2 regions of the Exiguobacterium sp. GL_137 genome follow, and region 2 is predicted to be linked to the other one. Evidence: riboswitches for the same ligand, from Rfam matches in the RefSeq annotation. Region 2 holds a riboswitch; the other holds the start of a gene.
The links. Region 2 has a riboswitch for FMN ahead of ribD (bifunctional diaminohydroxyphosphoribosylaminopyrimidine deaminase/5-amino-6-(5-phosphoribosylamino)uracil reductase RibD). Riboswitches for the same ligand answer to the same signal wherever they lie in the genome.
Positions count from the first base shown of each region.

Region 1: it holds a riboswitch for FMN, as region 2 does, so the genes downstream of both, AC3IRK_RS12105 (ECF transporter S component) here and ribD (bifunctional diaminohydroxyphosphoribosylaminopyrimidine deaminase/5-amino-6-(5-phosphoribosylamino)uracil reductase RibD) in region 2, are expected to answer to the same signal.

Region 1 covers NZ_CM174406.1:2,300,292-2,315,406, reverse strand. The annotation lists gene glpX (class II fructose-bisphosphatase) at 1-420, opposite strand, end outside; gene AC3IRK_RS12135 (DUF86 domain-containing protein) at 575-1,018, shown strand; gene AC3IRK_RS12130 (TIGR01457 family HAD-type hydrolase) at 1,025-1,789, shown strand; gene AC3IRK_RS12125 (NifU family protein) at 1,834-2,061, opposite strand; gene AC3IRK_RS12120 (DUF1462 family protein) at 2,173-2,478, shown strand; gene AC3IRK_RS12115 (NAD(P)/FAD-dependent oxidoreductase) at 2,494-3,546, opposite strand; gene AC3IRK_RS12110 (YuzB family protein) at 3,639-3,872, shown strand; gene AC3IRK_RS12105 (ECF transporter S component) at 3,936-4,502, opposite strand; FMN riboswitch at 4,658-4,798, opposite strand; gene AC3IRK_RS12100 (HesB/IscA family protein) at 4,916-5,266, shown strand; gene AC3IRK_RS12095 (NAD-dependent epimerase/dehydratase family protein) at 5,399-6,265, shown strand; gene AC3IRK_RS12090 (GNAT family N-acetyltransferase) at 6,262-6,765, shown strand; gene AC3IRK_RS12085 (GNAT family N-acetyltransferase) at 6,777-7,280, shown strand; gene AC3IRK_RS12080 (NAD(P)/FAD-dependent oxidoreductase) at 7,343-8,338, opposite strand; gene AC3IRK_RS12075 (NAD(P)/FAD-dependent oxidoreductase) at 8,580-9,791, shown strand; gene AC3IRK_RS12070 (YuiB family protein) at 9,873-10,190, shown strand; gene glcT (glucose PTS transporter transcription antiterminator GlcT) at 10,292-11,149, shown strand; partial or broken gene ptsG (glucose-specific PTS transporter subunit IIBC) at 11,370-12,872, shown strand; gene ptsG (glucose-specific PTS transporter subunit IIBC) at 13,026-15,115, shown strand, end outside.
Region 2 covers NZ_CM174406.1:2,686,145-2,701,259, forward strand. The annotation lists gene treC (alpha,alpha-phosphotrehalase) at 1-1,301, shown strand, start outside; gene AC3IRK_RS13940 (alanine/glycine:cation symporter family protein) at 1,360-2,718, opposite strand; gene AC3IRK_RS13945 (DUF6612 family protein) at 3,087-3,896, opposite strand; gene AC3IRK_RS13950 (alkaline phosphatase) at 4,156-5,514, shown strand; gene AC3IRK_RS13955 (DUF4352 domain-containing protein) at 5,526-6,176, shown strand; gene AC3IRK_RS13960 (EAL domain-containing protein) at 6,235-8,871, opposite strand; gene ribH (6,7-dimethyl-8-ribityllumazine synthase) at 8,998-9,456, opposite strand; gene ribB (3,4-dihydroxy-2-butanone-4-phosphate synthase) at 9,458-10,642, opposite strand; gene ribE (riboflavin synthase) at 10,639-11,268, opposite strand; gene ribD (bifunctional diaminohydroxyphosphoribosylaminopyrimidine deaminase/5-amino-6-(5-phosphoribosylamino)uracil reductase RibD) at 11,253-12,299, opposite strand; FMN riboswitch at 12,456-12,603, opposite strand; gene AC3IRK_RS13985 (M20 family metallopeptidase) at 12,762-13,973, opposite strand; gene AC3IRK_RS13990 (MetQ/NlpA family ABC transporter substrate-binding protein) at 14,001-14,822, opposite strand; gene AC3IRK_RS13995 (methionine ABC transporter permease) at 14,856-15,115, opposite strand, start outside.

The DNA of each region.
Region 1 (15,115 bases), 390 kb from region 2:
TTCAAGCGGATCGTCAAGTGAGACATGGCCTTTTAAGTTCGGTCCGACGGTCAGTTTATCCATATACATATCCGGTGCGTGTAACAAGGCACCTTGATCGGCGACCGCGATGACGACCATCGCATTACCGAGACCTTTGGCAACGATGTTCGTCCCTTCGAGTGGATCGACTGCGATATCGACGATTGGTCCGTTTGACGTCCCGACTTTTTCGCCGATGAATAACATCGGTGCTTCGTCGAGTTCTCCTTCACCGATGACGACCGTTCCTGCCATGTTGACTGTGTTTAAGACTTCGCGCATGGCCGTTGTTGCCGCATCATCGGCTTCGTTCTTTTTCCCCCGGCCAATCCATTTGGCGGATGCCAGTGCAGCTGCTTCTGTTGCTCGGACGATTTCTAGTGCTAATTCGCGTTCCATCTATGAATAACCTCCAAGTCACTTAATGTGACATACTATTTTCGTAAAAATCTAAATTGAGGATAACACATTGGACAATGTGATGCAAACAGCCTTTCTGCTTTTCATGTTTCGCCGATAGAGCTAAAATGAAGGATGTGAGGGGGAATGTAAGGTGTATTTTGTAAATCGTGAAAAGATTGAACAAACCGTTGTTTGTTTTGAAACGGCATTGCGTCAAAGCAAAGAGTTAACGGGGGATGCTTTGACAGTTTCACTTGCGTGGGAACGGATCGGGTTTTTAGTGATTGAAAGTATCATCGATATCGGGAACAGTATGATTGATGGTTTCATCATGCGTGATCCGGGAAGTTATGAAGATATCGTCATGATTTTAGAAGATGAACGGGTCATCGATGCGTCACTTGCGACGAGCTTAAAACGGATCGTTGCATTGCGGACACGAATCGTCCGTGAATTTACGACATCGAGTACGGCAGAGATCCGGACTGTTCTTTTTGAGGAAGAAACGCAATTGCGTCGTTTTCCGGACGCCGTCCGACATTATTTAGAGACAGAACTCGGACCCGTCTCTGCATTTTTACCAAATGAGGAGTGAGCCAGGATGAAAGCACAAGGATATTTATTTGATTTAGACGGTACGATGTATAACGGGACAGAACCGGTCAAAGAAGCAGTCGATTTCGTGAACCGGTTGCAGGAAGAAGGCGTACCGTATCTGTTCGTCACGAACAATGCTTCGATGACGGCAGAAGCGGTCGCGGAAAAATTACGCGGCATGGGTGTCCACTCGAACGCGGAACACGTCTTAACAAGTGCGATGGCGACAGGTCGCTACATCGCAGAACTCGATCCGGGTGCGAAGGTCTATGCAATCGGAGAAGGCGGGCTGATTGATGCTCTTGAGCGTCAAGGCTTACAGGTCGTCGCAGACCAGCATGCCGACTATGTCGTCATCGGTCTTGACCGTCAGATTACGTATGAGAAGTTAGCGGTCGGAGCCCTCGCGATTCGGAGCGGAGCCCGTTTTATCTCGACGAACGGAGATATCGCGATTCCGACAGAACGCGGATTCTTACCGGGGAACGGCGCATTAACATCCGTTTTACGCGTGACGACAGAAAAAGAACCGTTTTATATCGGGAAACCGGAACCGGTCATGGTCAATATCGCAGCAGAAATGATTGGACTTGCGAAAGAAGACCTCATCATGGTCGGGGACAACTACCATACGGACATCTTGTTCGGCATCAATGGTGGCATCCGGACGATGCATGTCAATTCCGGCGTCCATACACCGGTCTTCATTCAAGGACAAGACGCGCAACCGACCTATATGGTCGATACGCTGGCGGAATGGATTCTCTAAACAAAAAAATCCCCATTGACGGATGTCAGTGGGGATTTTACTGATTAGAAAACTTGTTCGACTTCAACGACGCCGGCTACTTCTTCAAGCAGGGCACGTTCGATACCAGCCTTCAGTGTGATTGTTGAACTTGGGCAGCTGCCGCAAGCACCCATCAAACGGAGTTTGACGATACCATCTTCTACATCTACGAGTTCAACGTCTCCTCCGTCACGAAGAAGGAACGGACGCAATTTTTCGAGTACTTCGTTTACTTGATCAAACATTTCCATGCGTAAACACATCCTTTCTTATAGAATCATTGTAACAGGGTTGAAAAATGTTCTCAATCTGGAAAACTTGTATACTGAAAAAGAAGTGTAGAAAGAAAAGGGGGATATGGGATGGAAATCAAGGTATACGGGGCTGCGAAGACTTGTCCGAGCTGTGTCGGAGCACCGAGTTCCGAAGAGACGTACAGCTGGCTGCAAGCCGTTCTCGGACGAAAATACGGGACGACATTAACATTTGAATACGTCGATTTTGAAGATGAACCGTTTGAAGATGAGTGGGTGACAGCCTTAAAGGACGATGTCTATTTTTATCCGCTCGTCCTGCTCGATGGTGAAATGGTTGATGAAGGATACGTTCAACTGAAGAAAATCACCCAAGCGATTGATCAAAGAATCGAAAAAACGGCGCCGAAATGACCGGCGCCGTTTTTCTTATTTAATCTTTTTGTGTTTCCAAAGGACACCGGACTTCAGAAGACGCGGAACTTTTCCTGTCAAGGCTTGTTTCCCCATGACGATTCCGAAACCATCTGATTTTCCGAGTGACCCGAGCATCCCACGTAACTTGATCTCCGGCAGTTTCGGTAACTTCTTTCCAGCCCATTTCGCCTGCAGGACATCGACGACTTGATCGGCTTGATGTTCGGCGAGCTGACCGCTTGGTGCGTACGGCAGGCTGGCGCAATCCCCGATGACAAACACATTTTCATGTTCCGGCACATGGTGGTGTTCCGTCAGCTTGATCCGTCCGCCGCTGTCGGCTTCAAAACCGAGATCACGGACGACTTTGACCGGTTGTGTCCCGGCCGTCCAAATCGTCAAATTCGATGGATAGGCATCATCACCGTTTTGAACATCATCTGCCGTGACGAATGTGACGTTGGAGTTATTGATGACCTCGACATCATGCTCCTCGAACCACTCCTGGACGTAGGTCGAGACCTTATCCGAAAGGAACGACAAGACAGACGGTCCGCGGTCAAATAAGCGGATTTTTAAATCTTTCCGGCTTTCGTGCAGTTCACTGGCAAGTTCGACTCCGGATAGACCGGCTCCGACGATTGAGACAACCGCACCGGGAGAAAGTCCGCAAATCGCTTGTTGTGTTTTGCGCGACTCTTCAAGTGTCTGGATGCTGTACGTAAACTCTTGTGCGCCCGGTATGTTATGGTATTTATCTTCACACCCTAACGCGATGACTAAATCATCATAAAAAAGTTCCGTACCGTCTTGCAGATGGACGGAGTTCGTCTCGGGTGAAATCTTGACGACATGTCCATACTTATATGAGAGATGTTCTCCTTCCGGAAACGCAATCCGGACATCCCGGTCCGATAATGTTCCGGCAGCAAGTGCATAGTATTCTGTTTTTAACGCGTGATATGGTAAACGATCGACGAGCGTCACAGCCACGTCCTCATCCTTGAATCGTTCACAGATCCGCATACCGCCATATCCGCCACCTAAAACAACCAGTTGCTTCATAACTTAAAATCCCCCTTAGTTCCCCTAAATCAGTCTGACCTTGTATAATACGACATGAGGAAAGATAATTCCTGCCTGAAGGAGGAAAAAAAGTGAATCCGATTATTGAATTTTGTATCAGTAACTTAGCGACAGGGACCCAGGTTGTCATGCAACAACTCGAACGGGACCCGAATGTCGATGTTGTCGAATATGGTTGTCTTGGTTATTGCGGCATCTGCTCCCTCGATCATTTCTGTCTGGTTGACGGGGAAACCGTTGTCGGCGAGACGCCGGAAGAACTGCTTGAAAAGATTTATCAGAAAATCGAAGAGAATGAACTTTAAAAAAATCCCCGTGTCTCAGATGAGACCGGGGATTCGTGTCTGTCAGCGGGCGCAGCTTCGGACTTAGACAGTTTGTTGACGGCGCGTCATCCATGGCTTCAGTTTCAGGAACAGCGGAATGAAGAGTGCTGAGATGAACATCGCCTTGATGATGTTAAACGGCAGAATACCAGCCGTGATCGTCGTCCACTTGACGGCAGGGTCAAGCATGTAGTCCATACCGAAGAACCAAGCGTACGCTGGAAGAATCAAGATATAGTTGAGGATTGCAAGACCGAGTGCCATCGTGATTGTACCAGCGACAAGACCGGTTGCAAGACCTTTTGTAGATTTCTTTTTATGGTAGAACCAACTGACCGGAAGAATGAAAGCAACGCCAGCTGCGAAGTTGGCAAGTTCACCGACCGGAACACCACTTCCGCGGAAGATGTAGTACAGGACGTTTTTGAGTGCTTCGACGATGACGCCGGCTACCGGTGAGAACATGATGGCAGCAATCAAAGCAGGAACGTCACTGAAGTCGATCTTCAAGTAGTTCGGTAAAAAAGGAAGCGGGAAATTCAGTAGCATAAGAACAAACGAAATTGAACCTAACATGGATAATGTGACCATTTTTTGTGTGCGTTTCATACGAGTATAATCTCCTTTTGCTCGTTCCTCTCGATGAAGTATTGGCATGTCTGCGTCCAAAATAAACCCCCATCGAAGTGTTCGATAGGGGAGAAGTCCGCAGTAAACTAAGCCTGACCGATTTTTGCAAAAACCGGTTCAAGAAAGAAACATGCCGCCATCTTCTCCCATCCAGACTATACTGTCGGCTCCTGAGTCACACAGAATCAGCAAATAGCGCCCTATTCGCTCGCGGGCTTCAGACGAATCGCCTGTTTACCGCCGGTCGGGAATTTCACCCTGCCCTGAAGATGGAACGATTTAATTTTTTTTGATACAACTCCTTTATACAACGAATTCAAGATTGTTTCAAGCAACTAGGTTTCGATTCCCCTTAAAATTGCGTATACTAATAAAAAAGGGAAGGTGATGACATGATTCATTTAACAGAAGCGGCCGCACTCCAAGTCAAAGAGATGATGTTGCAGGCGCCGGACGATGAACAAAATCTGCGCATGCTCGTTCAAGGTGGCGGATGCAGTGGTCTCTCCTACGGCATGGGCTTTGACAGTGAAAAAGAAACGGACTTAACTTTTGAGCAACACGGGGTTAAAGTCATCGTTGATCAAAAAGATTATCCGGTCGTCAAGGGACTGGAAGTAGACTATAAACAATCGATGCTCGGCGGCGGATTCACGATTACGAATCCGAATGCGATCGCGACATGCGGTTGCGGGACGTCGTTCCGGACGGCTACAAATGCCGGGACACCCGGTGGTTGCTAATCAAAAAACTTTTATCGCAGACGATGCCGTCTGCGTTTTTTTTGTTTTCAGCGCAAAGCGACAGGACTTTTTAAGGCACGTGGAGAAGAATTAACAAGAACGTTAGCACGCTATGACGAGGGAGGACTATCGATGCGAAAGGTACTGATTTTCGGTGGAACACGCTACTTTGGTCGACGGTTGGCATTACGGCTCACGGAATCGGGGGATGATGTTACGATTGTCACGCGTGGGGAACATACGCCGCCTGTCGCGAAGGGCTTGACATTTTTTAAAGGGGACCGGACATCAAGCAGTACAATGAAGGATCTTGGAAGTCAAAACTGGGATATCATCTATGACAATATCTGCTTTAATCCGTATCAGGCGAAGCTTGCTGTTGATGCATTCGAGGGGAAAGTCGGTCGTTACATTCTGACGTCGACGATGTCGGTCTATGAGCAGGGCGGGACAAATGTTTCCGAACGGTCCTATAATCCGTTTCCCGGGAAATACGACCTCGAAAAAGAACATGATTACGGCGAAGGAAAGCGTCAGGCGGAAAGTTATTTCTTCCAACGGGCGACTTTCCCCGTCATTGCCGTCCGTTTCCCGGTTGTCCTCGGACCGGATGATTACACGGAACGGCTTGTCTTTCATGTCAAACGCGCTTTGGCCGATCAGCCGATCGTTGCTGAAAACTTGTATGCGAAGGTGGGGTACATCTCAAGTTATGAAGCGGCAGCTTTCCTTGAATGGTGCGGCCGTTCGACAATGACCGGACCGATAAATGCCGCGAGTGACGGCGTGTTGTCGATTCAAGATTTGATGGATAAAATTGATCACGTGGCAGGAACGACATCGCGTTTTGAGACGACAGGCGAAGAGCCGTCACCGCTTGCACCGGCACATGACTTCTATATGGACACGACAGCAGCCAAGAAGGCCGGTTATATCTTCCAACATGTCGACGACTGGCTCGATCGACTGATTGAAGAGGAGGTCCGTAACCACAAATGATGAAATTAATGAAACCAACGGTCGCATGGGAAAAAGAATACCGTGCCTTTTTAGAAGACTGGCGAAAATCGGGAGAAACAATCGTACCGGAAGTTGTCGGAGATACGTATGAACCGCTCGCAGCCTATTTCTCTGAACAAGAAGCGGAGGAATCGAAAGTGAGCCCGGGACGTGTTACGCATTCAACGTACTGGATGGTCGACGGACAACGGATTGTCGGTGCGTTGAACTTCCGACATGACTTGACGGAGAATTTGAAGTTGTACGGCGGGCATATCGGATACGGCATCCGACCGTCCGAGCGCAAGAAAGGATATGCGACGACAGGGCTTCGGCTCGCACTCGAGGAAGCACGACAGCAGGGACTCGATCAAGTATTGCTGACGTGTGGTGTCGACAATGTCGCATCGTGCCGTGTCATCGTAGCGAACGGTGGTCAGGAAATCGACCCGACTGTTCGCAATGGACGAAAGACACGTCGCTTCATCATTCCGTTATGAGGATGCCTGTTTTGATTCGTGCAGCGGTGCTTGAAGACGCTGCTGCGATTGCCCGGATTCATGTCGTATCCTGGCGGGAAACGTACCGGATGATCATGCCGGATCCGTATCTCGATCAGTTATCTGCGGAGAAGCGGGAACCGGGTTGGCGGAAAAGCCTTGCCGAAGGTCCGGTTTTCGTCGCGCTTGATCAGACAAACGAAATCGTCGGTTTTGCGAACGGTGGATCAAACAGGGAAAATGATGCGACGGAAGGAGAACTGTACGCGCTCTATCTTTTGAAAAGCCATCAGGGGCAAGGAACCGGTAAACGGTTGTTTGATCACGTGTTGGAAGATCTCGGACGGAAAGGCTTCCCGTCCTGTATTGTAAGTGTGCTGGCAGATAACCCGTCCCGTCACTTTTACGAACGTTTCGGCGGACGACTCGTTTCCGAACAATCAATCGCGCGGGGCGGGAAACAACTGGTCGAGTATACGTATCGGATTCTATTTGAATCATCATCCGACAGTTGAGTCAAAAAAAAACAGCGTCCCTTCGATCCTGAAATCGAGGTGGCGCTGTTGTTGGTTATACCTTAATGATTTTTAACTTTTTCAAACAGACTTGTCGAGTGCTGCGGATGACGTGCCGATGGATCGACAAGCAACTTCGCTTGGTTGACGGCAATCGGCGCTTCACCGAAACCGGTCGCGATCAATTTGACACGACCGTCATAGGTCGCGATATCGCCGCAGGCGAAAACACCGGGAATCGCTGTTTCCATCTTCGAGTTGACACGGATCGAGTTCCGTTCGAATTCGACTTCCCACTCCTTGAGCGGACCGAGTGATGAGACGAAACCGAAGTTGCAGACGACATCATCGGCACCGACGACGATGACTTCATCCGTCTCGGCGTGTTTGAATGTCAACGTTTCGATGCTGTCTTCACCGGTAACCGATTCGAGTGTATACGGTGTCATGACATTGACGGACGAGTTATGCAACAATTCGACCGTATGTTCATGGGCACGGAACTTATCACGTCGGTGGACGAGGGTAACTGATTTTGCAATCGGCTCAAGCATCAGTGACCAGTCGACGGCAGAATCGCCGCCGCCGAGCAAGACGACTTGACGGTCCTTAAAGCGGTCCATCTCGTTGACGAAATAGTGTAAGTTGCTTTCTTCGAACCGTTCGGCATCGGCGACACCGAGCGGGCGGGCAGCAAACGAACCGTTTCCGGCTGTCAGAATGACGGTTCTCGTATAGTGTTCACCTTTGTTCGTGACGAGACGGATCAGTCCGTCATCAAGTCGTTCATAAGCAAGGACGGTTTCGCCGAGAACGTAAGTCGGATCGAATTCATTTGCTTGTTCAAGCAGGCGGTCGACTAAGTCCTGAGCTTTGACTTTCGGGAAGCCGGCAATATCGTATATATATTTTTCAGGATAGAGCGTCGCAAGTTGTCCGCCGAGTTGCGGCAGACTTTCGATGACTTTCGTCTTCATTTGACGCATGCCTGAGTAAAACGCGGTGAACAGTCCGACCGGACCGCCGCCGATAATCGTTACATCATATGGTTGGTGCATCTGAGTCCCTCCTAAAGTTGGATACCTCTATTATATAGGAAGAGGGGTTCCATGTTGCAAGTACGGGACATCTCACATTTTTTTGGGTTTGCATAATTTCCCTTTGCAATCTATGATAGAAAATGGTTCAATAAACGTATAGACGTGTGAACATTATTTGAACAAAGTTTTTGAGCATTTATCTGCAATTGAATGTGAAGAAAATCACAACAAAACTATTATGCGTAAGGGGTATTAGAACATGAACACACCAAATATTGTTATTCTCGGAGCCGGCTACGGTGGATTGATCACAGCAGTCAACCTTCAGAAAAAACTTGGCGTCGACCAAGCGAACATTACATTAATCAACAAACACGATTATCATTACCAAACAACGTGGTTACACGAACCAGCAGCAGGTACGATGTCTGCTGAACAAGCACGTATCTATATCAATGATGTCATCAATCCTTCACGCGTTAAGCTTGTTAAAGGAATCGTCGAAAAAGTCGATACAGCAAACAATACAGTGAAGCTTGTGGATGGCGGGACAGTCCCTTACGATTATGTCGTCGTGGCACTCGGTGGAGTTCCTGAAACATTCGGCATCAAAGGGTTGAAAGAGAATGCTCTAACAATCAGTTCATTGAACAGTGTCCGGAAAATCAAAGAACACATCGACTACTCATTCGCAGAGTACAAAACGACGGGTTCAACAAACCGTTCACTCTTGACGATCGTCGTCGGTGGTGCCGGGTTTACAGGAATCGAGTTCATGGGTGAGCTCGTCAACCGGATCCCTGAACTGTGCAAACAGTATGACATCCCACGCGAACTTGTTCGTGTCGTCAATATCGAAGCGGCTCCAACAGTCCTTCCTGGATTTGATGCCGATCTCGTTAACTACGCACACAAATGGCTTGAGCGCCAAGGCATCGAGTTTAAACTCGGTAACGGCATCAAGGAATGTGGACCGGGTAGCGTGACATTCGGACCACTTCAAGGTGATACGACAGAAACAATCGAAGCGAACACAATCATCTGGACAGGTGGCGTCAGCGGAAACCCTGTTGTTGCAGCATCTGGTTTCGAAGCGATGCGTAACCGTGTAGTCGTTGCAGAAGATCTCCGTGTTCCTGGACATGAAAATGTCTTCATGATTGGTGACTGTTCAGCTGTTATGGATCCGGCTTCAAACCGTCCGTACCCGCCGACAGCACAAATCGCGACACAACAGGCACACAAAGTGGCTGAAAACATTGCAGCACTCATCGGTGGACGTCAAACATCGACATTCACATATGAAAACAAAGGAACTGTCGCTTCACTTGGTCATAAAGATGGAATCGGAATGGTCTTCGGTAAGAAGATTTACGGCCGTAATGCATCATTCATGAAAAAAGTCATCGACAACAAACATTTCCTTGAGCTTAAAAAGATTGGTCTTGCCATCAAAAAAGGTAAATTCTAAGTTCACGTTTTAGGCAAATGTACACTCGTGCATTTGCCTTTTTTGTCGGTTATACTAAAAGAGATTTAAAGGGGGAACATTATGCATATCATTCAAGCCGTGATCGGGAGCGTTCTTTATCTCGTCATGTTCTTTAGTATCGGTTTTATCTTAAACATGTTATTACGCAGTACGTGGATCATGCTTGTCCTGTATCCGATCATCATCATCATGATGATTGATAACCAGTCGACACTGGATTATTTCACGAGTGCGCGTGAAGCGATTCCGAAACTCGGGGAACGTATCATGGGTCTGCAGACGGCAGACATCACGATGTTCGTAGCCGGTCTTGCCGGAATCATCATCGCCGGGATGTCGATTCGCTTCCTGCGTAAGAGCGGTTACCAAATGTTTTAAAGTCTACTTGAGTGAGTAGGCTTTTTTAGTATGTGAAAACACGTTATAATGAAAACAGTGTCTTTTAAAAAATGTGTAAGAGCAGATAGGGTTGAGAGCGAATGGATAAACAAATGTACCACGTTATCAAAGTCTTGAATAATAATGTCGTCATTTGTTCGACTGGTGCCAACCAGGAAGTCATTATCCTCGCAAAAGGGATTGGCTTCGGTCGGAAGCCAGGCGATCAACTAACGGATCTTGATAAATTAGAAAAAGTGTATACGTTAAAGGATAAAGACGAACAGGCGCAGTATAAAGCACTTGTCGGACATTTGGATGAAAACTTCATCGCCTTGATGAATGAAATCGTTTCAATGATTGAAACGCGATTCGGAAAACGGGTGGATGAACATATTCACATCGGTTTGACGGATCACTTGACGTTTACATTCAAGCGACTTGAACAAGGGATGGAAGTGACGAATCCGTTTCTTGCTGAAACCGAAGCCTTGTATCCGGAAGAGTATGCTTTAGCTGAAGAAATCGTTGAATTCATCAGCGCCGAGATGAATTTTTATTTACCGCCGGCTGAAACCGGATTTATTGCCCTTCATATTCATTCGGCGACGAACTTCAAAGATGTACTCGAAGTCAACCGGCACCATCAATTGGTTGGATTAATTGCGAGTCATATCGAACAACGGTTACAGATTAAAATCGACCGGAAATCACTGGATTACAAGCGTTTAATCCGGCACTTACGATCGGCGATTGAAAGGGTTTCCAATGGGGAGTACCTAGAGGCGCCAGAAAAAGTAGAAAAGCTATTGCGCGAAGAATATCCGCTGTGCTATGATACTGCTTGGGAGCTGATGTCCATCATGGAACGTCAGTTGAAGAAAGCGGTACCGCGCGGCGAAGCGACGTATCTTACGATGCATCTGCAACGCTTAGTGCAGTACGATTTAGGTAAATGACCGCACGGACTACGTGTTACTGATACGATCAGGCATGAGTGGGATGTCGGGCAAGATGATTTATTTCCGTTTCTATTTTTACGGGATAAGTGTATTTTGTCTACAATCCGCTTGTGCCTGATTTTTTTCTGTAAAAATCGGTCAGATGTCTGACTTTTTTCGACCTGTCATTGGTATTATTCCTTATTCTTAGCTCGTACATCAAAAGGAGGAAACACACATGTTCAAACAGATTTTTGCTGTTCTTCAACGTGTCGGTAAAGCGTTGATGCTTCCTGTTGCGATTTTGCCTGCTGCCGGGATCTTACTTGGATTCGGTAACGCGATGCAAAATCCGAACTTGACGTCAAAACTCGAGTTCTTAAAAAATGATGCAATCATCAAGGTTGCAAAATTGATGGAAGCAGCCGGGGATATCATCTTCGGTAACTTAGCACTCTTATTCGCGGTCGGTGTCGCGATCGGATTAGCAGGAGACGGCGCTGCCGGACTTGCTGCCATCGTCGGATTCCTGATCATGAACAAAACAATGAGCGTTTGGCTCGGCGTTACACCAGAAATGGTTGCTAACGGACAAGGATACGCAAACGTACTCGGTATCCCGACACTTCAAACAGGTGTTTTCGGTGGTATCATCATCGGTTTAATCGCAGCCTGGGCATACGGGAAGTATCATAATCTCGAATTGCCGCAATTCCTCGGATTTTTCGCAGGAAAACGTTTTGTTCCAATCGTTACAGCAGTTGTTTCATTATTTGCAGGTCTTGTACTTGTTTTCGTTTGGCCGTTCGCTCAAGACGGGTTGAACACATTCTCCCACTTCATGATGGAGAAAAACCCAACACTTGCAGCATTCGTCTTTGGTCTCATTGAACGTTCATTGATTCCATTTGGTCTTCACCACATCTTCTACGCACCATTCTGGTTCGAGTTCGGTTCATACACGAACAAAGCCGGTACAGTTGTTCACGGTGACCAAGCGATCTTCTTCGCTCAGTTAAAAGATAACGTTGCCTTGACAGCTGGTACATTCATGACTGGTAAATTCCCGTTCATGATGTTCGGTCTTCCGGCAGCAGCACTTGCTATGTACCATGAAGCACGCCCAGAGCGTCGCGCAATCGTTGGTGGTCTTCTTGGATCAGCAGCACTTACAGCATTCTTGACAGGTATCACAGAGCCAATCGAATTCGCATTCTTATTCGTTGCTCCAATCTTGTTCGCAGTTCACGCAGTCTTCGCAGGTCTTTCGTTCATGACAATGCAACTCTTGAACGTTAAAATCGGTATGACATTCTCAGGTGGATTGATTGACTTCCTTCTCTTCGGTGTCCTTCCAGGACGCACGCAGTGGTGGCTCGTCATCGTCGTCGGTCTTGTTCTTGCAGTTGTTTACTACGTCGGATTCCGTTTCGCAATCCGCAAGTTCAACTTGAAAACACCGGGTCGTGAAGACGAAGTTCAAGAGACATCAATGGCACAAGGTTCTGAACTCGCAGCAGGTATTCTTGATGCACTTGGTTCTGAATCAAACATTAAACACCTGGACGCATGTATCACACGTCTTCGTGTTGAAGTCCTTGATAAATCAAAAGTTGACAAAAATGAATTGAAAAAATTAGGTGCTGCAGGAGTTCTTGAAGTTGGTAACAACGTTCAAGCGATCTACGGACCGAAATCAGATAACATTAAATCTGAAATTCAAGCTGTCATCGCATCACGTAAACAAGAAAAATCAGTCTAATGAGTAAAAGAGCTTTCCCGATTTGGGAAGGCTCTTTTTTTGTGGAAAGAAACCTGAAGGAAATAGTTTTGTGGAAGAAACATTAAGGGTATGAAGTAAGTAGTTTGGTCAAAAAAAGGAGGGAAATCACTGATGTGGAAAAACGTGTTCGGTGTATTGCAACGGATCGGTAAAGCGCTGATGTTACCGGTCGCAATCCTACCGGCAGCGGGGCTGCTCCTGGCGTTTGGTACGGCGTTTCAAAACCCGAACCTGACGCAGTATCTTCCGTTTCTCGAAAATGATGCACTAGTGGTCATTTGGCGGGTCATGCAAGATGCAGGGGACATCATCTTTGCCAATTTAGGATTACTGTTTGCCGTCGGGGTTGCGATTGGCCTTGCGAATGGTGAAGGGGTCGCCGGGTTAGCTGCGATTGTCGGATTTTTGATCATGAACAAAGTTATCAGCTCATTTTTACAGATTACACCTGAAAAGATTACAGAAGCACAAAAGTCGAGTGATTTATCGTATGCCACCGTGTTAGGGATACCGACCCTGCAAATGGGGGTATTCGGAGGGATCATCGCCGGATTGATTGCGGCGTACAGCTATAATAAATTCTTTAAGATTAAACTTCCGGATTTCCTTGGATTCTTTGCCGGTAAACGATTTGTACCAATTGCTACAGCGCTATTCAGTTTAGTCGCTGGTTTTGCACTGTCTTATATTTGGCCACCAATCGGGACAGGAATCAACACGTTCTCGAAAACCATCATCGAATCAAACGAAACGTTATCTGCCTTCATTTTTGGATTAGTCGAACGTTCCCTCATTCCGTTTGGTCTCCACCATATTTGGTATTCAAGTTTCTGGTTCCAGTTCGGTGAATACACCGATAAAGCCGGTAATCTCGTCAACGGGGATCAGCGGATCTTCTTCGCCCAGTTAAAAGATGGTGTTCCATTTACAGCCGGAACGTATATGACGGGAAAATATCCGTTCATGATGTTTGGACTTCCTGCTGCCTGTCTTGCGATGTATCATACGGTTGCGAAAGATCGCCGAAAAGCAGTTGAAGGGTTATATTTCTCGGCTGCCCTGACTTCTTTCCTGACAGGGATCACTGAACCTGTTGAGTTTTCGTTCGTATTCGTTGCACCGTTATTGTTTGCAGTCCATGCTTTGTTTGCCGGATTGTCGTTCATGATCATGGACATCTTAAACGTCAAGATCGGGATGACCTTCTCCGGAGGATTGATTGACTATACGTTGTTCGGTATTTTACCAAACCGGACTTCCTGGTGGCTCGTCATTCCGGTAGGTCTCGTCTTCGCGGTCATTTATTACTTTGGTTTCCGTTTCGTCATCAAGAAATTTGATTTGAAGATTCCTGGACGCGAAGCGATTCAGGAAGGTGCAGCAACAGCCGGTGCGACAGCCGGTGAATTGCCGTATGAAATTCTCCAAGCCTTTGGTGGACCCGCGAATATCAAACACTTGGACGCTTGTATCACACGACTCCGGATTACCGTCAATGATAAATCAGGGGTCAACAAAGAGCGCTTGAAACAACTCGGTGCTGCCGGTGTCCTCGAAGTAGGGGATAACGTCCAGGCAATCTTTGGTCCGAAGTCGGATGGCATCAAGACCGAAATGGCAGAAATTATGAACGACCCGAACTATCAACCGCCGGCTAAGCCGGAAGCTGATCCGATTCCACAAGTGCCAACAGGAGCGGAAGCGCGGACGGATGACCGCTCTGACTTAGCCGGTAAAGATGGAGCCTATGTACCGGTTGAAGGATATGTTTCGCCACTGAGCGGTGTGATTCGTTCACTTGATGACGTACCGGATCAGGTTTTCTCTGGACGGATGATGGGTGACGGTTATGCGATTGAGCCGACAGAAGGATATGTCGTTTCTCCTGTATCCGGTGAAATCACGACGTTCTTCCCGACGAAACACGCGATTGGCATCCTTGCTGATAATGGAGACGAAATTTTAATTCATATCGGAATCGATACCGTCTCGCTTGAAGGGAAAGGATTCGAAGCACTCGCCAAAGCCGGCGATCGGGTCGAACCGGGATCACCATTATTAAATGTTGATCTAGAACAAATCCGGCCACTTGTTCCATCGTTACTCACGCCAATCATCGTCACGAACAGCGGCGACCGGAAAGTCTCGGTCGATGTTGGAAAAACAGTCGAAGCCGGTGAAAAGATTTCGTATGACATTAA
Region 2 (15,115 bases):
AAGGACGAAATCCCGACAGCCCCTACCACGATTACTTCATTTGGCGGGACGAACCAACGGATTGGGTGTCAAAATTCGGTGGACCGGCCTGGTCGTTCGACGACGTCGCCGGTAAGTATTACCTGCATCTGTTCGACGAGACGCAAGCCGATCTCAACTGGGAAAACCCGGCGCTCCGGGAAGCCGTCTATCAGATGATGGGCTTTTGGCGCGATAAAGGCGTCCGCGGCTTCCGGCTCGACGTCATCAATCTGATTTCAAAAGATGACAGTTTTGCAGATGACCCGACCGGTGACGGCCGGAAATACTATACGGACGGTCCGCGCGTGCATGACTACCTGCAGGAGATGAACCAGCGTGTCTTTGCCGGTCATGACTTGATGACCGTCGGTGAGATGTCGTCAACGACACTCGATCATTGCCTTCGTTACTCGAATACAAATGAGCAGGAGCTGAAGATGACCTTCAACTTCCACCACTTAAAAGTTGATTACCCGAATGGAGAGAAATGGACGGCAGCCCCGTTTGATTTCCTGGAGCTGAAACGGATTCTCTCCGACTGGCAGGTCGGGATGCAGGGAAATGCCTGGAATGCGATTTTCTGGTGTAACCATGATCAGCCCCGCGTCGTCAGCCGGTTTGGTGACGACACGGTTTACCGGATCGAAAGTGCGAAGATGCTTGCAACGACGTTACACGGCTTACAAGGAACACCGTACATCTATCAGGGCGAAGAAATTGGCACACCAAACCCCGACTTTACCGACTTGGCGGATTACCGGGATGTCGAGACGCTGAACGCCTATACTGAAAAAACAACGCTCGGTGAAACGGAAACTGATATTTTGGCCGCAATCCGTCAAAAATCCCGGGACAATGCCCGGACACCGATGCAATGGGATGCGTCACCGCACGCCGGTTTCTCGACCGCGACACCATGGATTCCGGTTCCTGAAAATCATACCTCGATCAATGTTGAAGCTGCTCTCGCCGATCCGGACTCGGTCTTCTATCATTACAAGAAGCTGATTCACCTGCGCAAACAGTATGATGTTTTGACGAACGGCATTTACCGGCTTCTGACACCTGATGATCTTGCGCTCTGGGCGTACGAACGAATCACTGACGAGGAACGGCTGCTCGTCTTGTCAAACTTTTACGGTACGACAACTTCGTTCACGTTACCGGACGAGTGGCTTGATCATCAGATCCTGATTCAGAACTATCCGGATGTGTTAGAGACGTCAGGGCAAGTCACATTACGCCCGTACGAATCCCTCATGCTGTATCAAACGGCTTAATCAAACAAATCCCGCACTCTCCATATGAGAATGCGGGATTTGTGCAATGTCAGAGATTCTATGAAATTCGTCGTTCGGCCTCCTCCCGTTTCAACTGTTCCCGGAACAGTCGTGTTTCCGCAATGACGACACCGGACAAACCAATCAAACCAATCAAGTTCGGGATGGCCATCAGTCCGTTGAAGACGTCGGAAATCGCCCAGACCATGTTCAAGTTCGTCGTCATCGCACCAAGTCCCGCGACGAGTACAAACAGAATCCGGTACGGTAAAATCGATTTTTGACCAAACAGATAATAGATTGATTTTTCCCCGTAATAGGACCATCCGAGGACTGTCGAGAAGGCAAACATGACAAGACCAATCGTCACGATGTACTTCCCGGCCGGTCCAAGGAACACTTCAAAGCTGGCTGTCGTCAATTCGACCCCTTCCAGCTTTTTATCGAGCTGACCACCCATGACGAGTGTCAAGCCGGTTATCGAACAGACGACAAGCGTATCGAGAAAGACCTGCGTCATCGAGACGAGTGCCTGACGCCCCGGGAAATCCGTTTTTGCAGCGGCGGCGGCAATCGGTGCAGAACCGAGACCTGCTTCATTCGAGAAGACCCCGCGGGCGACCCCGTAACGAATCGCGGCACCGATTGCTCCGCCGGTGATGGCTTCGTTCGAGAATGTACTGCTGAAGATGGTCGCGAGCGCACCCGGAATCAAATCAAAGTTCATGACCATGATCAAGAGACCGCTTCCGACATAGAAGAAAATCATGAACGGGACAAAATAACTGACGACTTTCCCAATCGACTTAACTCCACCAATAATGACGACCCCCGTCGCCACCATCAGGACAATCCCCGTTACATACAACGGCACGTCGAACGTCGATTTCATCGCCAGTGCAACAGAGTTCGTCTGAACACCGTTACCGATCCCGAAGGCGGCAAGCGAAGCAAACGCGGCAAATAACACGCCGAGCCATTTCTGTCTTAATCCCCGTTCGAGATAGTACATCGGCCCCCCGGCCATCTGTCCTTTCTCATCGACAACACGGTACTTGACGGCGAGAATCGCCTCGGCATACTTTGTCGCCATCCCGAATAATCCGGATAACCACATCCAGACGATCGCGCCCGGTCCCCCGAGGACGACGGCTGTTGCAACCCCAACGATATTCCCTGTACCGACCGTTGCCGCAAGAGCTGTCATCAATGCCTGAAAATGACTGATATCCCCTTCCGACGTGTCGTCCTGATGTTTCGTGAATGCCAGTTTTAAGGCATACGGAAGCTTGGTAATTTGAATGAATCCAAGTCGTATCGTCAAGTAAATCCCTGTACCGACCAAAAAGATAAGCAACGGCGGTCCCCAGACAAAATCCGATACCGTACCAATCCACTCACTGAACGCTGTCCCCATTCTGTTTCCCCTCCTTCAATTCGATATGTACTTTTCTATCTTTTCAGAATTTACAGATTATTGTCAATGGTTAATTTTCTGTGCAGACGATTGCCTAGCTTATATTGTTGTATTCTTTTTACTGCTCACTAAAAGGGGCTGACTCAAAAAGGAATCTCTCGTCCTTTCACGCCCTTTCCTCAGGCGAGACACAAGCCAGTTTCCCTTCCTGATCCAGGCAGGAAACCGGGTCTTGTTTGTCTCTGCCAGCGTGAAACGAGTGATTCCTGTTTAAACGGGATAAGGGTGGCAGAATTATAATCTGCCACCCTTATCTTTGGAGAGACTGAATTTTGAGTCAGTCCCTTTTCAGGTCAATCAGTTTCTTCTTATTGCTTGCTGCTCGGCAACTCCTGTGCGTCTTTTGCTTCCGCCGGCAACTCAATCGATTTAATCTCATTGAATTTCGAGAATACGGATTCGTTTTTCATCGTAAATTCCGTTCCTTCTTCAATCTCAAACGCCATTTCCATATCAAGCGTCTTTGGATAGTAGGTTTTTGCATCATACGTCATCGAGTACTCCATCTTTTTATAATCCACTTGATCCATGACCTCTTTCATTTGGGCAAGCTGTCCGGATTGTTCAAGAGAATCCTTCATGAAGGCTTTCAGTTGATCGCCTTTCAAATCGACATCGATTTGATAGACATCACCTTCTTTTTTCATCGTCCAATTGTCTTTATATTTTTTGAGTAACTTCAGACTTTGTTCTGTCGATGCCGACGACTCCATGTTTTCTAACATATCCCCTAGTTCCGATGTATCTTGTACCAACCATTGTCCGGATTGCGACATATACATTTTATCATCCACGAGATACAGTTCCGTTTCGACATCGGTCCCGTCTTCTGCATTTTTCATTGTCATTTTTTGATACATCGTCATCGGCTTTTGGATGATGTCTGCCGAAATCTTTTGACTGATCGGCATACCGCCAACTTCCGACATCATGTCACTGTCCATATGAAACGACTTGATGTTTTCTTGTGCGCTTGACGCTTTTTTCAGCAACTCCGTATTCGAAAGCTGTTTGGAACCGTTCTCCCCTTGACCATCTTCTATGGTCTCGTTATTACACCCTGCCAGTCCAATCGTTGCCGTAAGGAGACCGACCGTCATCCACCTTGTCTTCTTCATCGTCATTCCTCCTTGAAATTGATTATCTTTCTTTACGAGCTGTCACTGAAAAATGTTTCAAAACCATTTCTTATCTTATTACCGTTCTGACTGTTTTTTACTCATCGACCTTCCTGTCCGACGTAAAGTTTTCTGTTTGATTCTTAACAAAACTTTACATCCCTCAAATGTTCGTTTTACACTCTACCGCTAAAGTTAGTCCTGTAGATCTGATCCGATACTAAACTATTTATTTATTTTCCTGAAGGAGGAACAATCCATGAAGTTAAAACGAATCATTCCCATTCTTGCCTTGTCGACCCTTTCCTTAAGTACGATGGTCTCGATGAACGACGCTGAGGCTAAGACGAAACATGCAAAATCACCGGAAATCCGGAATGTCATCTTCCTGATCGGGGACGGGATGGGTGTCTCGTATACGTCAGCCCACCGGTACTTAAAAAATGATCCTTCGACGCCGGTCGCGGAAAAAACGGCATTTGATCAATATCTCGTCGGACAACAGATGACCTATCCGGAAGACCCGGAGCAAAACATCACGGATTCCGCATCCGCCGCGACGGCGATGTCGTCCGGTGTCAAAACATATAATGCCGCGATTGCCGTCGACAATGATAAATCAGAGGTCAAGACGGTCCTTGAAGCAGCGAAAGAACGCGGAAAATCGACGGGACTTGTTGCGACATCCGAAATTACACACGCGACACCGGCTTCATTCGGCGCGCACGATGAGAACCGGAAAAACATGAATGCGATTGCGGACGACTACTTCAAGGAGCGGGTCAACGGCAAACATAAGATCGACGTCCTGCTCGGAGGCGGGAAATCAAACTTCGTCCGTCCGGATACCGATTTGACGAAAGCGTTTAAGAAAGACGGTTACAGCTACGTCACGAATCTGGATCAAATGCAGGCGGATAAAAACAAACAGGTCCTCGGTCTGTTTGCGGACGGTGGTCTGCCGAAACGCATCGACCGGGAATCATCCGTTCCGTCACTCGAACAGATGACGAATTCCGCCATCAAACGACTTGATTCAAACAAAAAAGGCTTCTTCCTGATGGTTGAAGGAAGTCAAATCGACTGGGCCGGTCATGACAATGACATCGTCGGTGTCATGAGCGAGATGGAAGACTTCGAACGTGCCTTCAAAGCGGCAATCGCCTTTGCCAAAAAAGACAAGCACACGCTTGTCGTGGCGACAGCCGACCATTCGACCGGCGGTTACTCGATTGGAGCGGATGGTATCTATAACTGGTTCGCCGAGCCGATCAAGGCGGCGAAAAAGACACCAGACTTCATGGCAGCAAAAATCATCGAAGGTGCCGATGTCAAAAAAACGTTGACGACATATATCGACCAGAAGAAACTCACCCTGACGGAAGATGAAATCGAGTCCGTTACACGTGCTGCGGAATCGAAGAAACTGCTTGATGTCGACAATGCGATCGAAGCCATCTTCAATGAACGGTCGCACACCGGCTGGACGACAGGCGGACATACGGGTGAAGACGTTCCCGTCTATGCGTTTGGTCCAGCGAAGGAACGGTTTGCCGGACAAGTCGATAATACGAATCATGCCAAAATCATCTTCGATTTACTGAAGTCGAAGAAATAAGGAGACTTTCCATGAAACAGATACTTGCTGCCTTGATGCTCGGGACGATTCTTTCGGGTTGCGGCACTACGCCAGACACCGTCCAAGAGAACTCATCAGAAAAGTCGGCCCCGAAACAGGAGACACCGGTATCGATCGAAAAGTCTGCCGCATATGTCCCGAACCCGCAATTACCAGATGACCGGAAACTGACAAAAGTCGACGCATCGGTTACCGACGACAAAGGCGAATTGACGTTAAAACAGTTTGTCCGTCCCGACGTGACACGAACGATCGGACCGATCACGATGAAAGTCGAAGAAGTGAAAGTGTTCCATGCCCGGCCGAGTTACGGGATGATTGATTTCTTCCACGGGTTTACGCATGAGGAATCGTTTGACCTCGTCAAGACACGTGTGACGATTACGAACAGAGGCGATGAGCCGGTCACGTTTAACCCCGTCGCTCACTTCAGGCTCGATGCAAAAACCGAGAAGACACTGCAAGACGATGTCTACCTCGAGTCGCTCGCTGCGACATATGCCCCCGGCGAGACACGAAGCGGAAACTTCGGTTTCATTATCGAACAACCGCTCACATCAGTCGAGTTGTTGACGAGTGATGTCCTCAGTGCGAAACGTGATGTGCTTGGAAAAGGTTCGTCCCTTTCTTTGCGCTTATAATGCTAAAAGACCAAAAGACGATCCCTTCCTGTTTTGCTGGAAAGGATCGTCTTCTTTTTTAGTAAAGAGCCGGAATTTGTTCTGCGGGCATCGGGCGACCAAAGTAATAACCTTGCATCCGCGAGCATTCCAACCAATTTAGAACGTTGACCTGCTCGAGCGTCTCGACACCTTCCGCGATGACCTCAAGATCGAGTGACTTCGCTAAATGGATGATGGATGAAATCATCGAGTAGCCGGTCGTCGTCGGTTGGATTTTTTCGACGAACTCGCGGGGAATCTTCAATGTATCAATCGGGAAGTCCGCTAAACGGGATAAGGAAGAGTAGCCGGTTCCGAAGTCATCAATCGAAATCGTAAAGCCGAGTTCTTTTAAGCGATTCATCGTCACGACGGTTTCTTCGATATCTTCGACAGCTGAGACTTCCGTGATTTCAAGATCGATACGCGTCGGATCAACACTTGTTTCCTCTACTAAACGAATCAAAGTCAGGACGAACGTCGGATGATGAAACTGTTGCATCGAGACATTCAGTCCAACCTTCAATGTGACTCCTTCATCTTCCCACCGTTTTGCCTGTAAAAACCCTTCGCGTAACACCCATTCACCAAGCCGGATAATCATGCCGACTTCTTCCACCATCGGAATGAAATCGTTTGGTGCAATCATTCCGAGTTCCGGATGATTCCAACGGATCAGTCCTTCGACACCGACCATCTTATACGTGACCGTATCGACTTGCGGCTGATAATGTAAAATCAATTGATTGGTTTCGATGGCAATCGGCAGCTCCGATTCGAGTCGCAAGCGGTAGGACGCTTTTTCGGCAATATCTTCAAAGAAGATGATGGATTTACCGCCACCCGATTTCGCCTGATACATCGCAAGATCGGCCTGCTTCAGCAACGTCACGACGTGTTTTCCCGCTGTACGCTGACATATGACGGCTCCGATACTCGGATTGGAAATCAATTCGATTCCTTCAATCGCATACGTTCGTTTTAAGTCATCGAGCAGACGGGCCGTTCGGCTTCTGCCCTGCTCATCCGACGTAACATCCCGCAAGATGACGGTAAACTCATCTCCGCCTTGACGGGCGACGATATCGTCCGGATTGACGGCTTCTTGCAGGCGCTCTGCCACTTGAATCAACAACTGATCGCCGACATGGTGACCGAACGAATCATTGACGAGTTTAAAGTCGTCGAGATCAATAAAACAGAGAATGATGGTTTCTTCCTTCCGCTCTTCTTCGACTAAATGGTGCAACACTTCTTCAAAGTAGGTCCGATTGATGACCCCGGTCAAATGATCGTAATAAGCAAGCCGGCGGATTTTTAATTCATTTTCCCGGATGGTCGTGATATCCTGCCCAATCCCGTACATCCCGACGAATCGATCCCGGACGCGAATCGGAATGTTGGTTACATTCAGCAAAACATCTGGACCGCCAGATTTTTGGAAAACAGTTTCAAATTGCTGTGCTGTCGCCTTGTCTGTCGATGTCTGTTGCCATGTCGTGAACTGCCGATACGTTTTGCCAATCAATTCCTCCGCATCCTGCTCCGTCAATTTTTCGAACGAAGGATTCGCGCTTTCAATACGTCCCTTCAAGTCAAGTGAATAGATGGCATCCGGATGGTAAGTAAACAAAGACTTATACCGTTCCTCACTCACTTCTAACTCGTCCGCTTTATGATGAATTTCTTCAATTAATTCTTGGTGACTCAAAATCATTAGAATCTGGCGGACTAAAATCAGGAGAATCGTGATAGCGCAACCTATCATTAAGCCATTCATTGCTTCATTTTGGCGTGCATAAAAGGTCATCGTTGAAAATAAAAATATGACTAACAGATATGGTAAAAACATTTTCCCGATCGGTGCACGTCTTCGTCGCGTTGTTTCTTTCTGTTGCCTTTTTTGTACGGGATTATCCAAATGACCAGATATACTAATCGTCAGTAAACCAATGACAAACAATGGATCAATCAACCGGATGACATCCTCACCGCTGACGGTCGTCACATAGACAAACGATGTATCTGCGCCGACCTGTAACAACAATCCGATGAACAAACACTGAAACATACGTCGTCGTTTTTGCCACTCGTGTTTCTCAAATAAATAATAGATACTGATCATACAAAATAACAGAACGATATCGCACATCGGGTAAGCAAAGGCCAGGACGAATTCCGCTTTCGAGGTGAACGGTTCGTCAAACAGCGGACGGATTAAGAAAAACCAACTGTAGGTAACAGCGACCGTCATAACGATGGCGATATCAAATATAAAGCTGACTAAACGAGCTTTTGTGACATGGCGTTGGATTGCGTGTAGAAAGGCCACTAAAAAGAAGACAGATTGCAACACGTAAAAAAGATCCGAGATACCGGGAAAGGGAACTTCGACTTGAAGAATATTCTCATACGTCCCCCACATCAATTCGGCAATCAGATAACTTCCTGTTCCGTATGCAAGGTAGAGAAAAAAATGTCCTTCTTGTTGGTCCGGTTCTCGTTGCGCCTGAACCAACAAACATGTCGCAAACGCGCAACCGAGTATGGAAAACAAGTTACTGCCCCAAGCTGACAACTCTGGCTGGTTTGCAAAAATAATCAGCCAAAGATAGTAAATTGTAATAAAGCAGACGACAATAGGCAGATAATAAGCTTTTTTTGAACGCACCATCTTCCTTTCCACCCTTCTGTAAAGAGTCTTTCCCTTATCATTAGGGATGGAGTTCGTAAAGTCCTGCCAGAATAAAAAAAGAGACCTGTTCCATTCGGAAACAGGTCTCAAGACTCAGTTATTTCATTAAATAGTCCGTAACAGGTTCGCCATCTCGATTGCTGAGACCGCTGCTTCGTATCCTTTGTTCCCCGCTTTCGTTCCCGCCCGTTCGACGGCCTGTTCAATTGAGTCAGTCGTCAGGACACCGAAGATAATCGGCACCCCTGTTTCACGTGACGCGCCGGCGACACCTTTCGCGACTTCGTTGCAGACATAATCGTAGTGTGATGTCGCACCGCGAATGACGGCACCGAGTGTGATGACAGCGTCATACTTTCCGCTTTTCGCAAGCTTTTCCGCGACGAGCGGAATCTCGAACGCTCCCGGAACCCATGCTGTATCGACAGCATCCGCAGCGACTCCGTGACGACGGAATGCATCGTTTGCTCCACCGACCAGTTTCGATGTGATCAATTCATTGAATCGTGCTGCGACGATTGCGACGCGTAGTCCTTCACCTGTTAAAAATCCTTCGAATACCATGTTATTGTCCTCCTTGGATATCGAGCAGATGCCCGAGTTTCGTTTGTTTGGTTTGCAGATACTGCTTGTTTTCCGGTACCGGGTCAATCTCAAGCGGAATCCGCTCGAGCACCGTAATACCGTTTTGTTCGAGTGCCTGTTGTTTTTCCGGATTATTCGTCATCAGCCGAATTTTCGTGACACCTAAATCGTGTAACATCGCGGCTGCGACTTTGTAATCCCGTAAATCAGTCGCATACCCGAGCGCGTGATTCGCTTCGACCGTATCGAGTCCCTGCTCCTGCAACTCATAGGCTTTCAGTTTCGCCATCAAGCCGATACCGCGCCCTTCCTGGCGCAGGTAGAGTACCGCTCCGCCTTCATGTCCGATGCGTGCCAGTGCTGCGTCAAGTTGCGGACCGCAATCACAGCGTTTTGATCCGAAGACGTCTCCCGTCAGACATTCCGAATGCAGCCGGACGAGCATTCCGTCTTCCGGCTCTCCCGACAGGACGGTCACGTGTTCTTTTTGATCAGGCGTCGTATAGCCGAGTATCCGAAACGCGCCGTGCGCGGCCGGAAGCAGGACGTCCGCTTCGCGCCGGACGGGGCGTTCGAGATACGTGACGAGGGCATCGATTGTAATCATCTTCAGCCCGTGGACTTCTTTATAGGTCAGCAAATCATCCACGCGCGCCATCGTCCCGTCCTCTAAGATGATTTCACAAATGACAGCTGCTTCAGCACTTCCGGCAAGCCGTGCCAAATCCACACCGGCCTCCGTATGTCCACGCCGTTCCCGGACACCGCCCTCTTTCGCAATCAAGGGGAAAATATGACCGGGACGCTTAAATTGTTTCGCCTCATCCGTCAGCATCCGTTGAATCGTCAACGCACGTTCCGCGGCACTGATGCCGGTCTTCGCTTCTTCATGATCGATGCTGATCGTAAACGCCGTCCCGTGCGGATCGGTATTGTGATCTGTCATCGGATTCAGCTCAAGGCGTTCTGCAAGTTGCGGGCTGACCGGAACACAGACGAGTCCTTTCCCGTACGTGATCATGAAGTTGATTTGTTCGGGTGTCGCATGTTCCGCGAGGAGAATCAGGTCCCCCTCATTTTCCCGGTTTTCATCATCACAGACGATGATCGGACGTCCGTGTTTTAATTCTTCAATCGCTTCTTCTACGAGATCAAATCCGTTCATCCTGCTCCGCCTCCTAAAAATGCCGACCAATCCGTTTTTTGTTCCTGCTGTGTAAAGTGATACAAATGTTTTGCCATCAAATCACACTCGATATTGACGAGTGCCCCGCTTTGCAACCGGTCGAACGTCGTCAACTGTCGGGAGTGCGGAATCAATGAGATGATTAAACTGTTCGGTTCCACGTGTTGGACCGTCAAGCTCGTTCCGTTGATCGCAATCGAGCCTTTCGGAATACAGTATTTACTCCACTCCCCGGTCTCGAACCGGTATTCCATCGCTTCACCGTCCGGTCGACGGCTTAAGAACCGGGCTGTTCCGTCAATGTGTCCGCTGACGAAATGACCGCCAAACCGTCCGTTCGCCGGCATCGCCCGTTCGAGCTGAACCGGTGTGCCGACCCGCAACGTCTGAAGGGACGTTGCCCGAATCGTTTCGTGAACGGCGTCCGCCGTGAACCCGGTCGCCGTCATCGCCGTGACCGTTAAACAAATCCCGTCGACGGCGATGCTGTCGCCGATCTTCGTTTCTTCAAGAACATGCCGCGCCTCGATTTCGAGCGCTAAACCGTTCGGGCGCGGAACTTTTCGTTTAATCGTCCCGACTTCTTCAATCAATCCCGTGAACATAAGCCGTCTCCTTTCCGCGTATAACGCAGATGGACATCCTGTCCGATTTGCGCGACGTCGGTTAAATCGAACCGGTCTTCAATCTCGATTGTGCTTGTCAATCCGGTCGTCCCTTGTAAGACGGACGGGGCTTGATAGATTTCAAGACGATCGACAAGGTCTGCTTCTAAAAATGACGACTGAATCGTTGGTCCGCCTTCAATCAACAAACTGCGGATCCCCTGGTCGTACAATATGTCTAAAATCTGATTCGGTGTCGTATACGTGCCGACGAGAACCGTGACGTTCGATTGAATTGAGACACGCGGTTGTTCCGTCAGCCAGTATGTCGGATTCAAACCGTCCCGAAAGACTTGGGCGCTTTCCGTCAAACGTCCACGACGGTCGACGACGACCCGAATCGGTTCAGGTCCGGCTTCCGTGCGTAACGTCAATGCGGGATCATCGATTAAAATCGTCTCACTCCCGACTAAGATGGCGTCATGTGTTGCCCGCAGCTCACGTCCTGCCGCCCGGGCTGCATCTGATGTAATCAGGCGTTGCTCACCTGTCGTGACGACACCGTTTAAACTTTGGGCGACTTTGACGGTGACGACCGGTCGTTTCCGCTCGAGACTTTGCCAAAACGGTGTATAAAATCGAACCGCTTCGTCTTCGAGTAATCCGGTTTCGACCGTCAGTCCGGCTTCACGCAGACGCGTAATACCTTGTCCGGCGACGATTGCATGCCGATCTTCCGTTGCGACGAACACCCGCTTGATGCCGGCGGCTAAAATCGCCTCCGTACAGGGCGGTGTCTTTCCATGATGGTTACACGGTTCGAGTGTGACATAGAGATCCGCACCACGCGCCGCTTCTCCTGCCATGTTTAATGCTTCGACTTCCGCATGCGGACCACCCGCAAACCGGTGGGCACCGAAGCCGATCACTTTTCCATGTTTCGTAATGACACAACCGACACTCGGATTTGGACTCGTTTGTCCGTCCAGCATCCGTGCCAACTGCATCGCCTGGTGCATTCGATTATTCATATTTCCGCTCCTTTCAAAAGAAAAGACGCCGCTGCATTTGCAGGGCGTCATGATTGAAGGATCACGAAAGAAACGTCTTGTTTTCTGTTCAAAAGCATACAGAAATAGACCTTTTCCCGAACATATTTTTTCAGAAAATGGTTTCAAGCACATTTTTTCGTTCTTCTCCCATCCGGACTTTACCGTCGGCCCTGGAATCACACCAAGTCAGCCACAATGCGTACATTGTGGGTCGCGGGCTCGTCGATTCGAAAATCATCGCATTACCGCCGGTTGGGATTTTCACCCTACCCCGAAGAACTGGTTATTCAGTTGTACAGGTCAAGACTAGCACAGGTTATTTTAAAATACAAAAGAGAATTTGTTTTCTTTTTTCCGGTTCAACAAAAAAAGTATGGTTTGGCCCGCCCGGTCGTCTTGATGACATCCGGTCGGACCAACACATACTTCTGTCTTTCGCTGTTACATCAAGTAACCGTTTTTCCGGTCGTGGAACTCCTGTTTGACCGCCCCGAGTAACGAGTCATCCGTCAGCAGACGGAACGCCGTCCGGGCCAGGATTTTCGCTCCCGTGATCAAGGCTTCGTCGCCTTGTTCCGATTTCGCCGCCTCCTGGAAACTTTCCGTATGGGCAACTAAGTCGTCTGCTCCAATCTTGATGTACGGATGGATCGTCGGCAGGACCTGGCTGATGTTGCCGGCGTCGGTCGAACCGAGACCCTGCCGTTCATCGGTCTTGACGTCTTCCCCAAGCGCCGTCGCTTCTTCCCGGAAAATCTCGTCAAACGTCCGGTTGAACAACAGGTTATCGACTTCGTTTTGGAAGGCGATGATCTCAAGCGTCGCTCCGGTCGCAAGGGCTGCCCCTTCGGCAACGGCTTTGACTTTTGCCGTCACCGCATTCAGCCGTTCGCGTGTCGTCGCCCGGATGAAGAAGCGGGCTTTGGCATACTCCGGAATGATGTTCGGCGCATCTCCACCATCGGTAATGATTCCGTGAATCCGGATGTCACTCGGCAACTGTTGCCGTAACGCATTGATTCCGTTAAACAACTGAATGACGGCATCCAGGGCATTGATCCCTTCTTCCGGCGAAGCTGCCGCATGGGCCGGTTTACCGGTAAAGGCAAAATCGAGCGGATCAACGGCGAGCGAAGAACCGGTAATCCGGGTCTGTCCGGACGGATGGACCATTAAGGCCGCATCGATGCCCGTCAGCAGATTGTGTTTGACGAAACTCCCTTTCGCACTCCCGTTTGGTCCGCCTTCTTCCGCCGGTGTCCCGAGGACGACGACACTGCCGCCGACTTCATCCAGAACTTGACTGACGGCAATCGCTGCTGCGACACTTGTCGTGCCGATGATGTTGTGTCCGCATGCGTGACCGATTCCCGGCAAGGCATCATATTCAGCTAGAAAAGCGATCGTTGCTCCCGGTTTATCCGAGACCTTCCGGGCGAGAAACGCTGTCTCGTGTCCGGCCACACCAAGTTCGACTGTAAACCCTTCGGCTGTCAGGCGTTCCGCATGATGACGCGACGCAAAATATTCTTCATTGCCGATTTCCGGTGTCGCATGAATCCGATGGCTCGTCTCAAGATACGACTCCCGTTTTTGCTCAATATCCTGTTCAATCGTTTGTGTCAGGTTTTGCCGTCTCGTCTGAATTGTCATTTGGGTCACGCTCCTTTTGGTTTTTGGTTATTCTCCGATATCGCTGAGAGGGACGAACGTTGGAATCGTGCTGCCTTTGTACTCTTTTTTGATGAAGGCAGCGACATCGTCCTGCTGGTAAAGGGAAGCGATTTTTTTCAACGTCTTTTTGTCTTTGTCTTCTGTCCGGGTCGCGATGATGTTGATGTACGGTTTCGCCGTCTCGTTTTCATGGAGAATCGAATCTTTGATCGGATTAAAGCCGGCATCGACAGCGATTCCGTTATTGATGATCGAGGCGGAGACATCCGGTAGGACGCGTGGTGTCTGTCCGGCGACGACCGGGACAATCTTCAGTTTTTTCGGATTCTCGACGATCTTATCGACGGATCCGTTGCCGTCAAAGTCGTCCGGCAGCTTGATCAGGCCTGCTTCCTGCAACAGGAGCAATGCCCGCCCCATGTTCGTCGCTTCATTCGGGACGGCAATCTTTCCACCGACCGGAATGTCTTTGACGTCCTTGATCTTATCCGAATAAATTCCCATCGGCGCGATGACCGTAGTCGCAATCGGCGACAGTTTTAACTTATGTTCTTTTTTGAAGGCGTTAAAGTAAGAGACGGTCTGGAAGGAGTTCGCATCAATCTCTCCTTCCGCGAGTGCGAGATTCGGTTGAACATAGTCGGAGAACTTAACGAGCTCAATCGTGATGCCTTCTTTCTTCGCTTTTTTCGCGACGTATTCCCAAACTTGGGTGTCAGAACCGCTGACGCCAAGTTTCACCGTCTTTTGATCTTCTTCTCCGGAAGCGGCACATCCCGCAAACAATACCGTCGTCAATGCTGCACCAATCGCTAATCCTTTTTTCATCATCCATCTCTCCCTTATCTGTTCTATGTTTTTTTAGTGTCTCCGAATTTTTCGTGCCAACAGGTTGCCTGTTGTCTGTAACCCTTGAACCAAAATGACGAGAATCCCGACCGTGATGATCATGACGGTCGTATCAAACCGTTGGTAGCCGTACGTGATCGCCAAGTCACCCAGTCCCCCGCCGCCGATTGCCCCGGCCATTGCCGATGCCCCGATCAAGCCGATTGTCGCAATCGTCAGGTTCAGGACAAGCGAGCTGAGGGCTTCCGGCAAGAGGAAACGGAAAATCGTCT